2 regions of the Glycomyces mayteni genome follow, and region 1 is predicted to be linked to the other one. Evidence: riboswitches for the same ligand, from Rfam matches in the RefSeq annotation. Region 1 holds a riboswitch; the other holds the start of a gene.

Region 1 (7,410 bases):
CATCCCCCTGGCGGCGCTCGCGGGCGTGCTCATCGCGACGTCGATCCGGATGATCGAGGTCGGGTCGATGCTCGCGCTGGCGCGGTCGACGCGCGCGGACGCGGCGGTCATGTGGCTCACCCTCGGCGCGACGGTGGTGTTCAACCTGGTGTGGGCGGTCGCGGTGGGCATCGCCCTGGCGGGGCTGCTGGCGCTGGGCCGGATCTCCCGGTCCGTGTCGGTGGAGGAGGAACCGATCGACCACGACGACCACCACGACGAGGAGGCGGCGCTGCTGCACGAGCACATCGTGGCCTACCGCCTGGAGGGGCCGCTGTTCTTCGCGGCCGCGCACCGGTTCCTGCTCCAGCTCCTGGACGTGGCGGACGTGCGGGTGATCGTGCTCCGCATGAGCCGGGTGTCCACGATGGACGCGTCGGGGGCGACGGTCCTGGCCGACGCGATCAAGCGCCTGGAGCACCGCGGCATCGCCGTGTACCTCTCAGGCCTCGAACCAGTCCACGCCAAACCCCTTGAGGCCCTTGGAATCCTGGAGCCGCTGTGGCAGCAGGGGCGACTGTTCGAGCACACCAAGGAGGCGATAGCGGCCGCCCGCCAGCGCCTCAAGGCCGACGGCCTCCTGGAGCAGCTCGAAGCCCTAGAGCAGTTCGAAGCGGAGCCGCGAGGGTTCGGCGGGGAGGCCGAAGCGGAGCGCCCATAGGCGGTCGGCGGTCCCGCGGTGGTCGGCGGTGTCGACCGAGTCGACCACCGCGTCGTCGGGGTTGACGCCGTGGAGGACGAGGGTGCCGCGCTCGCCGGTCCACACGGCGCGGTCCCCTTCGAGCTCGGGCCTGATGCGGCTGACGAAGACCTCGGTCAGCTCGGGCCCGAAGTCGCGCAGGGCGATCCCCTCGTCGGTCCAGGCGAACTTGCGGATGAGCGCGCCGTCGCCGTACGCGTCGACGTACACCTCCAGGCCCTCGGGCCCGTCCACGAGCTCGGCCCGCGAGTCCTCGCCGGGCTGCTGCGCGGCGCCCTCGACGGTGGGCACGGAGTGCCATGCCGCGGACGGGTGGACCTGCTCGTACCGCTCGTCGCCGAAGTACGCGGCGGTGTACTCGCCCGCCCCGGCGTCGCACAGGAGCTGCTCGCCGTCCACGGCGATGATGAACGAGCCGAGGTCGAGGTGGTTGTGGGGCTCCTCGTTGTACCCGCCCTTGACGGCCAGCGCCCACAGGCGCCGCCCGATCTGGCGGCGCTCCACGAACCAGCCGACCTCGGGCAGGAGGGTCCTCGCGGGGCCGACCTCCTCGGGGAGCGGGCGGCCCCATTCGAGGGTGCGGGTGAGCGGGGCCCACCGCGCGCACTCGTCCTCGGCGAAGGTCTGCGGCCGGTCGGCGGCGGGCGGGACCGCGCCGAGCCGGTCGTGGAGGCGGGTGAGCAGGCCCGCGGGCAGGACCGGGTCGGCGTCGGTGTCCCCGAACGTCGCGAACGACCCGGGGTAGAGCTGGGCGCGGGCCGGGAACGCGGCGATGGCCTCGTTCCCTTCGAGGAGGTCCTCCCCGGTGGCCTCGCGCCAGGCCTCGGCGAAGTACGTGAAGTACCCGAAGCCGTAGATCCAGTAGTAGACGCCCTCGACGCAGCCGCCGTCGGGCCCGAAGGAGAACAGGTAGCTCTGGAGCGCGGGCAGCACCCGGCCGCGGATGACGTCGGTGTCGTACCCGAGCGCGAGCGCGGCGAGACCGGCGGCCCCGGCGCACACGGCGGTCCAGTTGGAGATGCGCAGCTCCCACCACAGCGGGAACTCCGACTCGAAGAACGGGTCGAGCACGCGCTCGCGGATCTCGGCCTCGACCTGCTCGGCGCCCTCGACGTCCTCGCGCAGGCGCAGGATCTCGGCGAGCGTCTGCGCGGTCTCGCACGCGAACAGGTCGACGCACGTGCGCGGGTCGAAGTCCTCGCCCCAGTGCGCGGGCAGGGCCCAGGACCGCTCCTGGCAGACGTCCTTGACGAGCGAGGAGAGCGCGGCGGCCTCCCCGGTGATGGCGAGCGCGGCGAGGTGGCGGCGGCGCGCGAAGTACTGGACCTCGTAGGGGAGGCGGCGGCCGGTGGCGGCGAAGTCGTCGGCGAGCGCCGGATCGAAGTCCGGCACGGGCCTCGCGGCGATCTCGCGCAGTTCTTCGAGAAGCGCCGTACGAAGGTCACTCATCGACCAACGCCTTTCCGGGTGCGGGGTGGAGATCGGGCGGGGGATCCGGCCGTGGCTCAACGGTAACGCGGGCCCGCATTCCGTCATAGACTCCCTCGTATGCGCATCGGCGAGCTGTCGGAGCGGACGGGCGTCCCGGCCGCCACGATCAAGTACTACCTGCGGGAGCACCTCCTCCAGGCGGGCGAGCACGGCGAGGGCAACACCGTCGAGTACGGGCCCGAGCACGTGCACCGGCTGACGCTGATCCGGGCCCTCTCCGAGACCGCGGGCCTCTCGGTGGCGCAGATCGGCGAGGTCCTCACTGTGCTTGCGCGCCATCCGGAGTCGGCCTTCCAGGCCCTCGGCGCGACCCTCGCCGCGACCCACCGCGACCCGACGTTCTCCCTCGCCAGCGAGGGCACCACGGAGGCCGCGGAGCGGACCGTGGACCAGCTGCTGGGCGAGTACGGCTGGGCCGAGGTGGCGCCGCCGATGTACCGCGACGCCATGGTCACGGCCCTGACCGCGTTCTACCGCTTGGGGAACCCGGACCCGCAGGAGGTCCTGGAGCACTACGCGGACGCGGCGGCGGCCCTGGCCTCGGCCGACATGGAGGCCGTCGCGGAGGCCACGAAGGTCGAGGGCGTCGACGTCGAGCAGGCCGTCACGGCCACCGTCCTCGGCGAGACCGTCTTCGCGGCCCTGCGCCGCATCGCCCACATCGCCGCCTCCGCGCGCACGCAGGCCGCCCAGGGCCCCTCGGGCACAATCTAGGACGTGAACGCACTCCGCTTCGACCGCGACCCGAGCCGCCCGAACCTCCTCCACCTCGTCTACGACGAGGTCGTGCAGGCCACGATCGACCTCGACGACCCGTCCTACCTGGACGCGGAGTACATGCAGCGGATCGCGTACCTCGTCGACGCGGCCGCCGAGCCGAAGCGGCCCCTGCGGGTCCTCCACCTGGGCGCGGGCGGCCTCGCGATGGCCCGGTACGTGGCCGCGACCCGGCCCGGCTCCTACCAGCAGGCGGTCGAGACCAACGACGACCTCATCGAACTGGTCCGCGCCGAGGCCCCGCTGCCGCGCGGCGTCAAGGTGAAGATCCGCCGCACCGACGCCCGCGAGGCGATCGAGTCGGCCCCCGACGCCTCCTACGAGCTGATCATCACCGACGTCTACGACGGCGCCCGCGTCCCCGCGCACGTCACCAGCACCGAGTTCCTCCACGGCGCGAACCGCGTCCTGCGCCCCGGCGGCCACTACGCGGTGAACCTCTGCGACGGCGGCCAGATGAAGTTCCTCAAGCCCGCCCTCGCCGCGATGCGCGAGGTCTGGCCCCACGTCGCGGTCATGGCCGAGCCCGCGGTCCTGCGCGGCCGCCGCTTCGGCAACGTCGTCGCCGTCGCCTCCAGCACCGAACTGCCGATCGCCGAACTGCGCCGCCGCTGCGCCGGCGCCGCCTTCCCCTGCCGCGTCGTCGAGGGCGCGGAGCTGCGCGAGTACATCGCCGGCGCACCCCCGGCCACCGACACCACCGCCATCAAGTCCCCGCCCCCGCCCCGCTCCCTCCGCAGCTTCTGACCGCCACCCGGCTTCGGACCGCCGCCGAGCCTCCGCCACCGAGCCCCCGCCGCCGAGCCCCCGCCGCCGAACCGCTGTCGTACCCCTCGGGCACGTTTGAAAGCGGGGGCGACTCGCGACGCGAGGGGTCCTCGCGAACCGTCCCGGCGGACGGTCCAGCCGCGGGTGGGCCGTTCGGACAATAAAGCCGCAGGATAGTGGCCCTGTCTCCCGTCGCGTCACGACTGTCCGGTCTCGATCGGTGAAGGCGCTCACAGAGGACTTGGCGATCCGGGTCACCCCGTACTAACGTCGGCGCCTGTTCCGGTCGGGTCCTCAGGGTTCCCCCAGAGACCCACCCGTCCGGACCGCCGAGCCGCGCAGCGCATGACGCCCGTTCCTCCCGGTGCAGGGCGAGACACCGCAACGCGGGCCGGGGACCCAGCCGCGCCGTCCCCCCATCCTGACGGCGCCGGGGTGAATCCCGCCGAGAGTCTCGGCGGGTAGGGCGATCTTCCCTGCCCGAACCCGACAGCTAACCCGGTAGGCGGCCGAGGAAGAAAGGCCACCTGGTGGCTCAAACCTGCACAGACATCGACCATCGCTCGCGCGCCAGCGCGATCCTCCGCCGCGTCGCCGCCTACACCGGCGTGACCGTCGCCACCGTCGGGCTCGTGACCGCGTTCGCCGGCAGCCGCGCCCACGCGGCCGACATCGACTACGACTCCGCTTCAGCCGCCGAGATCGAGGACCACCTGGAGGACCTCGAAACCGAGCGCGACACCACGGCCGCCACGATCACCGGCCTCCAGACCGACCTCGCCGCCGCGCAGGCCGTCATCGACGCCGCGGCCGCCGACTACGGCTCCTCCGACGTCCAGCTCACCTACGTCACCGCCGCGGTCGAGTCCGCCGAGGACGAGCTCGGCGCGAAGGTCTCCACGCTCGTCGCGTACGCGCAGGAGCAGACCGACAAGTACGCCGAGGCCGAGGCCGCCGCCGAGACCAGCGAGACCCTCACCGCGCAGATCGCCGACCTCACGACCGAGGTCGACGGGCTCGACGCGCAGATCGAGGAGGCCCAGGACGCCTACGACGAGGCCGCCGCGGCCGAAGCGGCTGCCGCAGCCGCGGAGGCCGAGAGCGAGAGCGCCTCGACCTCGTCGTCCTCCTCCTCTTCCTCTTCGTCCTCGTCCGGTTCGACGGCCGAGTACAGCGCCGACGCCGCGACCGCCGCGGTCCAGTTCGCGCGGGACCAGCTCGGCGAGTCGTACGTGTTCGGCGCCGCGGGCCCCGACACGTGGGACTGCTCGGGCCTGGTCACGGGCGCCTACGGCGTCTCCGGGATCTCCCTGACCCACTCGACGTGGGCGATCTGGGACGAGACCTCCTCGATCGGCCGCGACGACCTGAAGCCGGGCGACCTGGTCTTCTACAACGGCCAGAACCACATGGCGATCTACATCGGCGACGGCAAGGTCATCCACGCGCCCAAGCCGGGCGACGTCGTGAAGATCTCCGACCTCGACATGGGCATGTCGATCGACGGCTACCGCCGGGTCTGATCCGCTGCGGGGCGGCCGCTGCGCGAGCAACGCTCGCGTTCGCGGCCGCCCCCGCTTTCAAGCGTGCCGGCCGGGTACGACACGGCGGCGCGGCGCGATCCGCCGCAGACGGCAAGACGGAGGGCCGGGGCTTTCGCCCCGCCCCTCCCCCGTTCGTATCAGCGTTTACGCCTTCAAGCCGCCTCGGCCATGACCTGGTCGTTGGCGAGCTCCTTGAGGCGCGCGAGCGCCTGGATCTCCAGTTGGCGGATGCGTTCGCGCGACAGGTGGAACCGGTGCGCGACCTCCGTGAGCGAGTGCTCGCGGCCGTCTTCGAGCCCGTAGCGGGCCTTGACGATGCCGGCCGAGCGCTCGTCGAGGTGGTTGAGCATCATCTCGATCCGCTGCCGCTCCATCCCGGCGAGGACGACGTCCTCCGGGCTGGGCTCGTCGGAGTCGGCGACGAGGTCGCCGAGGTTGGTGTCGCCGTCGTCTCCGATCGGCGTGTCCAGCGAGACGGTGTCCTGGCTCCAGCGGATGAGCTCGTTGACCCGCTCGACCGTGACGCCGAGCGCGGCGGCCACCTGGTCGGGTTCGGGGTCGCCGCCGAGTTCACGGGTGAGCTGGCGGGTGACGTTGCGCATCCGGTTGACGTCCTCGACCAGGTGCACGGGCAGGCGCACGGTGCGCTCCTGCTGGGCGATGGCCCGGCTGATCGCCTGGCGGATCCACCACGTGGCGTAGGTCGAGAACTTGAAGCCGCGCGCGTAGTCGAACTTCTCGACCGCGCGGACCAGGCCGGTGTTGCCCTCCTGGATCAGGTCGAGCATGGGCATCCCGGAGCGGACGTACCGGCGGGCGATCGACACGACCAGCCGCAGGTTCGCCTTGATGAACTGCTCCTTCGCACGGGCGCCATCCTCGATCAGGCGCCCAAGCTCCTTCTCGGTGGCCCCGCCGAAGGTCTCCCCTTCACCGAGCAGGTGCTTCGCGAACAGACCCGCCTCGACCGCCTTCGCCAAGTCGACCTCGGCGGCCGCGTCGAGCAGCGGCGTCTTCGAGATCTCGTGCAGGTAGACGCCTACAAGGTCTCGTTCCTCAGCGACCTCTTGGGTGGTGAGGGTGGGTGTTTCAGTAGTATCCACGCTCAAGGTCTCCTCCAGCTTCCTCGTCCCCCGACACCGCGTGAACGGTGTACCAGTTACAACGACCGCTTCGTTGCGTGGAATTCCGTGCCCCGGTGTTCGATGCGCCACGGTTACGAAACTGATGCGAACGGGTGCCCTTTCGGGTGTTCGCGCAATCCCGTCGTCCGGTCTCGCGGGCTATGCTCGGTTCACGGCTCCTGTCACTGGGACGGGGGCGGGGATCGTTCATGATGCCTCTGAGACGGAGATCACCTCACCGGCGTCGCGGTGGGGCGATCCGATTCCTGGTCACGGTATCGTCTCCGGCCTGCTTCATCGCAAACCTTCAATCTCTAGGGGTACACGCGCCTTACCTTGAAAAAGTTGAGAGATCATCTCTTTGCGGCCCGAATCACTCGGATACCGGCCGGGAAGGCGGCGACGCTCTGATACCCGCACCATAGCGGACGGTAGCGGTGACAAGCAACACCATTCTCAGCTGTTGTTGTCGGATTCCGAGCACCCCTCGTTCCCCTTCAGTCTGCGCCTCCCCGGGCCGCCGCGGGGGCCTTCCGGGCCCGTGACGCGAAGATCACGCCCGTGACCGGCGGCGCGTAGAGTTGGCCGGGTGACAGAAGAACGCCTTGTGTGGGTCGACTGCGAAATGACCGGCCTCGACCCGGACACCGAAGCCCTCATCGAGATCGCCGTGCTCGTCACCGGGCCCGACCTCGAACCCCTGGACGAGGGCATCGACATCGTGATCGCGTGCGACGAGGCCGTCCTGGGGAACATGGGCGCGTTCGTGGCCGACATGCACGCCAAGTCCGGTCTCACCGACGAGGTGCGGGCCTCGAAGATCTCGCTCGCCGACGCCGAGGACCAGGTCCTGGAGTACGTGAAGCGCTTCGTCCCCGAGGCGCGCACCGCCCCCCTGTGCGGCAACTCCATCGCCACGGACCGCACGTTCATCACCAAGTACATGCCGGGGCTCGACGGGCACCTG
Region 2 (7,410 bases), on a different contig from region 1:
GCGCGAGATCGCCGTCGCCCGCGCGACCTCCGAGCGCGAGATGACCGAGCTGCGGGCCCTCGCCTCCCGCGAGGCCGACCAGCAGCGCAGCGCCGCCGGGCAGCTCCTGGCCGAGGCCTCGGAGTTCCGCAAGAAGAAGACCCAGGAGCTGACCCTCGCCGAGGCCGACCGCCGCGAGCGGGCGCAGAAGGAGGAGGCCGACCGGCACCAGCAGGCCATCGCGACCGCGCAGCGGATCGTCTCGGAGGCCGAGGACCGGCTGGCCCTCGCCGAGGAGCGGGCCCGCTCCTCCGAGAACCGGGCGATCGAGCGCCGCGAGGAGGCCGACCAGCAGGCGAAGGACGCCGTCCACCGCGCGGCCGAGCAGGCCAAGTCCATCAAGTCGGAGTCCGAGACCGAGGCGGCGCGGCTCAGGCGCAGCGCCGGGGAGCGCGCGGCCGAACGCGTGCAGCCCCTCGCCGAGGAGGTCGCGGCCCTGGAGCGCCAGCGCGACTCCGCCGGCTCGAACCTCACCGACCTGCGCCGCCAGCTCGGCCTGGTCTCCGGCGAGGAGGAGAAGACCTCCCCGTCGCTCTCGGCCCTGTCGTCGGTCTCGGGGGTGTTCGAGTCGGAGTCGGCGCCGCTGCCGATCAACCGGCAGCGCGAGTCGCCCGAGGACCTGGACGCGACGCAGCACCTGCCCAAGGTGCACTAGAAGTTCGGCACGAGGCTCCACCGCGCGCCGCGGTCGCCGGTCCGGGCGGGTTTCCCCGCTCGATGCACTGGCCGACCGCGGCGCGGTCCTATATTATAAATAAACTGAACTAATTCGTGGGAGCGTCGCCGTACCGACCGGCGCACCCCCGCGGACACCGGTTCCTCCCGGCGCGGCCGCACCCCCGGCGGCGAGCGGGCCGGACAACTGCACCTCGACCACAGGAGCCCCCGAACCATGCAGCGCCGCATCTCGCTGATCCCGCAACCGCAGCAGCTCGTCCTCGCCGACGGCGACCTGGACCTGAGCACCCTCGACGCCATCGCCGCCGACCCCGAGCTGCACCCGCTCGCCTGGCTCCTGTCGGACCTCCTGAACCGGGGCACCGGCCTGCGGCTCGCCGTCACCGGGCCCGAGGCGGACGGCCGCGTCCTGCGCCTGCGCCTCGAAGGCGACCGCCCCGAGGACCTCACCACCGCCGCCGAGGCCTACCGCCTCGACATCGCCGAAGGCGGCGTCGTCCTCGCCGCGGCGCACCCGGCGGGCATCGCCCGCGGCATCGCCACCCTCCGCCAGCTCCTCCCCGCCGACTCGCTGCGCGAGGCCCCCGCGGCCGCCCCGGTCGTGCCGCTCGTCGCGATCGACGACGAGCCGCGCCTGCGCTGGCGCGGCGTCATGATCGACGTGGTCCGGCACTTCCAGCCGAAGGACTTCGTGCTCAAGATGATCGACCGGGCGTGGCTGCACCGGATGAACGTCGTGCACCTGCACCTCACCGACGACCAGGGCTGGCGCTTCGACGTGCCCTCGCGCCCCAAGCTCGCCGAGATCGCGTCGTGGCGCGAGGAGACGAAGATCGGGCACGCCCGCGACGAGGCCTCCGGGTACGAGCCGACCCCGCACGGCGGGATCTTCTCCGTCCCCGACCTGCGCGAGATCGCCTCCTACGCGCGCGAGCGCCACATCATGATCGTCCCCGAGGTGAACCTCCCCGGGCACGCCCGCGCCGTGCTCGCCGCCTACCCCGAACTCGGTGCGGGCCAGGACAAACCGGTCTCGCCCACGTTCGGCGTGTTCGAGGAGGTCCTGGAGCCGACCCAGGCGTCCCTGGACTTCGCGCTGGAGGCGTACACCGCGATCGGCGAGGTCTTCGAGGGCCCGTTCGTCCACATCGGCGGCGACGAGGTGCCGATGACGCAGTGGGAGTCCTCCCCCGTCGCCCGCGAGCTCATGGAGCGCGAGGGCATGGAGGACGTGCGCGGCGTCCAGGCCTGGTTCACGAAGGCGTTCTGCGACCACCTCGCCGGCATGGGCAAGCGGGTCATCGGCTGGGACGAGATCCTCGACGGCGGCGCGCCCGCCGAGGCCGTGGTCCACGTGTGGCGCAACGAGGCCTACGTCAAGAAGGCCATCGCCGCGGGCCACATGGTCGTGGCCTCGCCCGAGCCGTACGCGTACTACGACCACTACGAGAGCGACGACCCCGCCGAGCCCCTGCGCATCCACGGCCTGACCACCGTGGACAAGGTCGCGGGCTGGGACCCGGTCCCGGCGGGCGTGGACGGCGAGAAGGTCCTCGGCATCCAGTGCCAGCTCTGGTCGGAGTACCTGCCGACCCCGCGGGACGTGGAGTACTCGGCGTTCCCGCGACTGTCCGTCCTCGCCGAGGTCGGGTGGACCGGGATGGCCGTGCGCGAGGCGAACCCGGTGCAGGACCGCCTCGGCGACCACCTGGAGCGCCTGCACGCCATGGGCATCGACTACCGGCCCCCGACCGGGCCCGAGCGCTGGCAGCGCGGCGGCACGGGCCGCCGGGCCCGCTATTCGTGGACGTTCGAGGAGCACCAGCCGGAGTGACCGGCCGGGCCGGTTCCGACCGGCCGGCAACCGAAACGTGAGAAGCCCTTGCGGCCCGCCTGAGCGGTTCGCAAGGGCTTCTTTACTATGAGGTGGTCCCCGGCGGCGGTGGGGCTATTGCGGGTCAGCAGCAGGGTCAGCAATCGGGAGCGCCCGCGCCGCCGCCGGGGGGTTCGGCGCCCGGCCTCGCGGCCGGTGACGGACGCGGCCGCTAGGGGCGGCCGTACCCGTCGATCGACATGATGTCCATGTCGGCGATCTTCACCACGGTGGTGGAGTTCGGGGCGTGGATGATCTCGCCGCCTCCGATGTAGATCGCGACGTGGCCCAGGTTGTTGTAGAAGATGAGGTCCCCGGGCTGGAGCTCGTCGCGGGAGATCCGCGCCGTCTCGTCCCACTGCATCGCGGTGTTGTGCGACAGGCCCACGCCCGCCGCGCCCCACGCGCCCTGCGTCAGGCCCGAGCAGTCCCACTCGTCCGGTCCCGAGGCGCCGTACACGTACTGGTCGCCGAGCTGGTCGTACGCGAACGCCACGACCGCCGAGTCGCCGGAGTAGTCGCCCCAGTCGGGCTCGGGGTTCTCCTCGGCGTACGCGTCGGAGTACTCCTCCTCCAGCGCGTCGATCTCGGCCTCGATCTCCTCCTGCTGCGTCTCGATCTCGCCGAGGATCTCGTCGGCGCTCGCCTGGAGGGCCTCCAGCTCCGCCTGGCGGGTCTCCAGCTCCTCGATCTGCGCGAGGGAGTCCTGGAGCGCCGCGTTCTCGGCGTTCGAGAGGTTCGACAGGTACATGAGGCGGTCGGCGAAGTCCGACGGGTCGCCCGCGAGCACCGAGTTGACCATCGCGAAGTCCCCGCCGGTGTAGGCGGTGGAGGCGATCTCGGCCATCCGGTCCTGCGCGGCGAGGCCCGCTTCCTCCAGCGCCGGGAGCTGCTCCTGGATCTCGGCGATCAGGGCGTTGGCGTCGTCGAGCTCCTCGCGCTTGGCGTTGTAGTCCTCGATGACCTTCTCCAGGTCCGAGTGCCGCTCGTCGATCTCCGCCTGGATCTCGTCGCTGGTCTGCGCCGACGCCTGCGAGGACGTGAACAGCGCCGCCGTCGCGGGGATCAGTGCTGCGGCCAAGGCGGCGGCAGCGATACGCCGGGTACGCACCAAGGGATGCGCTCCTTCCTCTGGCCGCCTACCGGGTTAGCTGTCGGGTTCGGGCGGAAGGAAGGGTCGCCCTACGCTTGCATGCGATTCACCCCGTCGGCCCCTGCACGCGGCCGACTGCTGGTTCCCCGGCTCGAACCCGACGGGACCCGGGCCGACTCGGCGGTGCCGCGCGGCGGATGCGGGGTGCACCCGAGTTTCCGACGCGACGGGTTCACGTTAGAGCCCAATATGAGTCGAGACAAGCCCGGGGGGAGAATTTCTCGCACAATGGCACGGAATACTACGGGCCGCTGCTCAGGGCTAACGAGCAGTTGCCGCAATACCCCGCAGGGGTATACACTGACGAACGGAGGGAAGCGACATGGCAAGCGACGACACCGCGCACGCCCCTGAACCCGACGACGGCGGTCACGGGCACGACCACTACTGGTACCACGGCGACAAGGCCGCGCTCACGCGACGCCTCAAACGCATCGAGGGCCAGATCCGCGGCATCCAGCGGATGGTCGACGACGACCAGTACTGCATCGACATCCTGACCCAGATCTCCGCGTCCACCAAGGGACTCCAGGCCGTCGCCCTCAGCCTCCTCGAAGGCCACCTGGCCCACTGCGTCGCCGAGGCGCAGACCTCCGGTGACCCGACCGCCGCCGAAGCCAAGGTGAAGGAAGCCTCGGACGCGGTGGCCCGCCTGCTCAGAACCTGACAAGGAGTCCACATGGAAACCGTCTACGTCGTCAAGGGCATGACCTGCGGCCACTGCGCCGGCAGCGTCACCTCCGAACTCACCGCCCTCCCCGGCGTCTCCGGGGTGGACGTCGCCCTCGACACCGGCAAGGTCACCGTCACCAGTGAGGGCGCCCTCACCGAGGACCAGGTCCGCGCCGCCGTCGACGAGGCCGGCTACGAACTCGTCGGAACCGCCTCCTGAGGACCCGACCGCAAGGCCCTGACCACCCGTTCACCGGGTGTTCAGGGCCTCACCGTTGCACCCGCCGAGACCCCCTGACGTACAGTCGGTGCATGGCAGTCTCCGACGACGACCGTTCCGTCGAGCTCGACGAGGACTTCTCGGTGCTCCCCGACCAGACCTCCGACGACACCGACCGCGGCTGGGGCGAGGCCCCCGCCCCCCGGCGCACCCGCGGCGAACTCTCCGCCCGCGACCGCGACCTGCTCGCCGAGCGCCCCCCGCACTGGTCCTGAGCGGCGGCACGCGCATGTCCGACGCCTTCCCGCCCGGCGAACGAGTCGAGCTCGTCGCCCGCGCCGTCCTGCTCCGCGCCGGACTCGCCCGCTTCCACGAGGAGCGCCGCGCCAACTGGGACCGCCTCACCGGCGACAGGACCCCCTCGGTCGACGACCCCGACGCCGTCACCCTCAACACCCACCCCGGCGCCCGGACCGAGAACGCCGACGACCTCCGGACCCTCGGCGACGCCCTGCGCCTCATGGACCGCGTCATCGACCTCCTCGAATCCCCCGCCCAGGACATCGCCGTCGTCGCCTACGGCCTCGAACAGCTCCAGCACACCGTCATCGAGCTGGAGGAGTACGCCGACCTCAAGACCCCCCTCGCCCTCCTCTCCGACCTCTTCCGGGACTGAACCCGCGAGCACCGTTCCCGCGCAAGCGGAAAGGCCCGGACCAGGGGAGGGAGGCTCCCGCCGGTCCGGGCCCGTGCGCCCCGGAGGGCGCGTGTCGAGCAGCAGTCTTCCTAGCCCTTCACGGCGCCGCCGGTCAGACCCGAGACGATGTACCGCTGGAGGCTCATGAACACCCCGACCGTGAGGACCGAGGTCAGCAGCGTCCCCGCCGCGAAGATCCCGAAGTACGAGGCCGGCGAGTTGTCCGCCGTCAGCGTCTTCAGGCCCACCGCGAGCGTCATCTCCGGCCGGTCGGTGAGGAACAGCGACGCCAGGATGAAGTCGTTCATCGTGCCCACGAACGCGAGGATGCCCGAGATCGCGATGATCGGCGCGGCGAGGGGCAGGATCATCCCGAAGAAGATCTGCGCGTGCGAGGCCCCGTCGATCGTCGCCGCCTCGTCGAGCTCCTTCGGGATCGTGTCGAAGAAGCCCTTCATCAGCCACGTCGAGACGCCCAGCGCCCCGCCCATGTACACCAGCATCAGGCCCAGCTTCGTGTTCAGGCCCGCCACCGGGTAGTACTCGCCGATCGCGCCGAAGATCAGGTACAGCGCCACCACCGACAGGAACGCCGGGAACATCTGGATGAGCAGCAGGAACAGCAGCATCCCGCGCCGCCCCCTGAACCGGAACCGGCTGAACGCGTACGCCGCGAGCGAGGAGATCAGGATCGACAGGAACGCCGCCGGGACCGCGATCATCAGCGAGTTCGCGAACCACGACCCGAACGGGATGTTCGGGTCCGAGAACAGCCGGTCGAAGCTCACCAGGCTGAGGTCCGTCGGGATCAGCCCCGTCGCCGAGAGCGTCCCCTTCGGGTTGAACGCCGCCGACACCACGTACAGGATCGGCACGAGCCCGAACACCAGGACCGCCACGGCCACCAGGTGCCGCCACCCGAACTCCGCGACCCAGTTGGACCGCTTGCGTCGCGCTTGAGTCGCCATCAGTACACGTCCTCCTGGCTGCGGGTGGTCCGGAACATGACCGCCGAGATCGTGGCGACGATCAGGAAGATGAACACGCTGACCGCGCTGGCGAAGCCGTAGTCGGCGGAGGTCGCCCCGAACGCCTGGCGGAACGCGTACGTGATGAGCAGGTCGGTCCCGCCGACCGACTCGCCCGCGAGGAACGGGTTGCCGCCGCTGAGGAGCTGGATCGCGTTGAAGTTGTTGAAGTTGAAGGCGAACGAGGAGATCAGCAGCGGCGTGAGCGCGATGAGCAGCAGCGGCAGCGTGATCCGGCGGAACGCCGTCACCCCCGTCGCGCCGTCGATCCTCGCGGCCTCCAGGGAGTCCGCCGGGAGCGCCTGGAGCGCGCCGAGGGAGATGAGGAACATGTACGGCCAGCCGAGCCACGTGTTCGCGATGAGGACCATCGCGCGGGCGGCCCACGTCTCGCCGTACCAGTTGACGCTCAGCCCGAACAGCTCGTTGACCAGCCCGTAGTCGCGGTTGAACATCTGCGCCCACACCAGCAGCATCGCGAACGAGGGCATGGCGTACGGCAGGATCATGAGCGTCCGGTACACCTTCGTGCCGCGCATGGACGGCTTGTTCAGGGCCATGGCGGTGCCGAGGCCGATGACGAAGGTGAACAGGACCGACCCGGCCGCGAACATGACGTTCCAGGCGAAGACGCCCAGGAACGGGCCGCGGATGTCGGGGTCGGTGATGACCGACAGGTAGTTGTCGAGGCCGACGTTGACGCGCCAGCCGACGAGCGCGGCCTGCCCGTCCTCGGTGAGGAAGCTGCCCTCCTCGTCGTCGGCGTACCAGACGGTGCCGGTCGCCGAGTCGGTGATGCAGTCGCAGCCCTCGTCGTAGGAGCGCGTCGAGACGCCCTCGAACGCCGAGAGGCCCTGCACCTTGATGCCGGTGTCCGGCCCGGTCGGGACCGCGAGTTCGGCGAGCTCGCCCTGCCGCTCGTTGAGGTCGGCGAGGGTCCACACGGTGTAGTCGGGGGCGGCGGTGATCCGCCCGCTCGCGTCCACGGTGGCCCCGTCGATCTCGGTGAGGCCCTCTTCCGTTCCCGCCCAGGTGGACCCGTCGGCGGTG

Evidence for each region. Region 1 has a riboswitch for cyclic di-AMP ahead of ACFFXY_RS13835 (C40 family peptidase). Riboswitches for the same ligand answer to the same signal wherever they lie in the genome.
Region 2: linked by a shared signal. The riboswitch ahead of ACFFXY_RS04780 (C40 family peptidase) and the one ahead of ACFFXY_RS13835 (C40 family peptidase) in region 1 are both predicted to bind cyclic di-AMP.

What each region holds. Positions count from the first base shown of each region.
Region 1 covers NZ_JBHMBP010000003.1:277,736-285,145, forward strand. The annotation lists gene ACFFXY_RS13815 (SulP family inorganic anion transporter) at 1-700, shown strand, start outside; gene ACFFXY_RS13820 (heparinase II/III domain-containing protein) at 638-2,188, opposite strand; gene ACFFXY_RS13825 (MerR family transcriptional regulator) at 2,288-2,944, shown strand; gene ACFFXY_RS13830 (spermidine synthase) at 2,948-3,754, shown strand; cyclic di-AMP (ydaO/yuaA leader) riboswitch at 4,143-4,298, shown strand; gene ACFFXY_RS13835 (C40 family peptidase) at 4,306-5,298, shown strand; gene ACFFXY_RS13840 (sigma-70 family RNA polymerase sigma factor) at 5,472-6,422, opposite strand; gene orn (oligoribonuclease) at 7,033-7,410, shown strand, end outside.
Region 2 covers NZ_JBHMBP010000001.1:1,027,425-1,034,834, forward strand. The annotation lists gene ACFFXY_RS04770 (coiled-coil domain-containing protein) at 1-694, shown strand, start outside; gene ACFFXY_RS04775 (beta-N-acetylhexosaminidase) at 932-2,551, shown strand; gene ACFFXY_RS04780 (C40 family peptidase) at 2,763-3,671, opposite strand; cyclic di-AMP (ydaO/yuaA leader) riboswitch at 3,711-3,876, opposite strand; gene ACFFXY_RS04785 (metal-sensitive transcriptional regulator) at 4,066-4,410, shown strand; gene ACFFXY_RS04790 (heavy-metal-associated domain-containing protein) at 4,423-4,635, shown strand; gene ACFFXY_RS04795 (hypothetical protein) at 4,728-4,910, shown strand; gene ACFFXY_RS04800 (hypothetical protein) at 4,925-5,311, shown strand; gene ACFFXY_RS04805 (sugar ABC transporter permease) at 5,422-6,300, opposite strand; gene ACFFXY_RS04810 (ABC transporter permease subunit) at 6,300-7,410, opposite strand, start outside.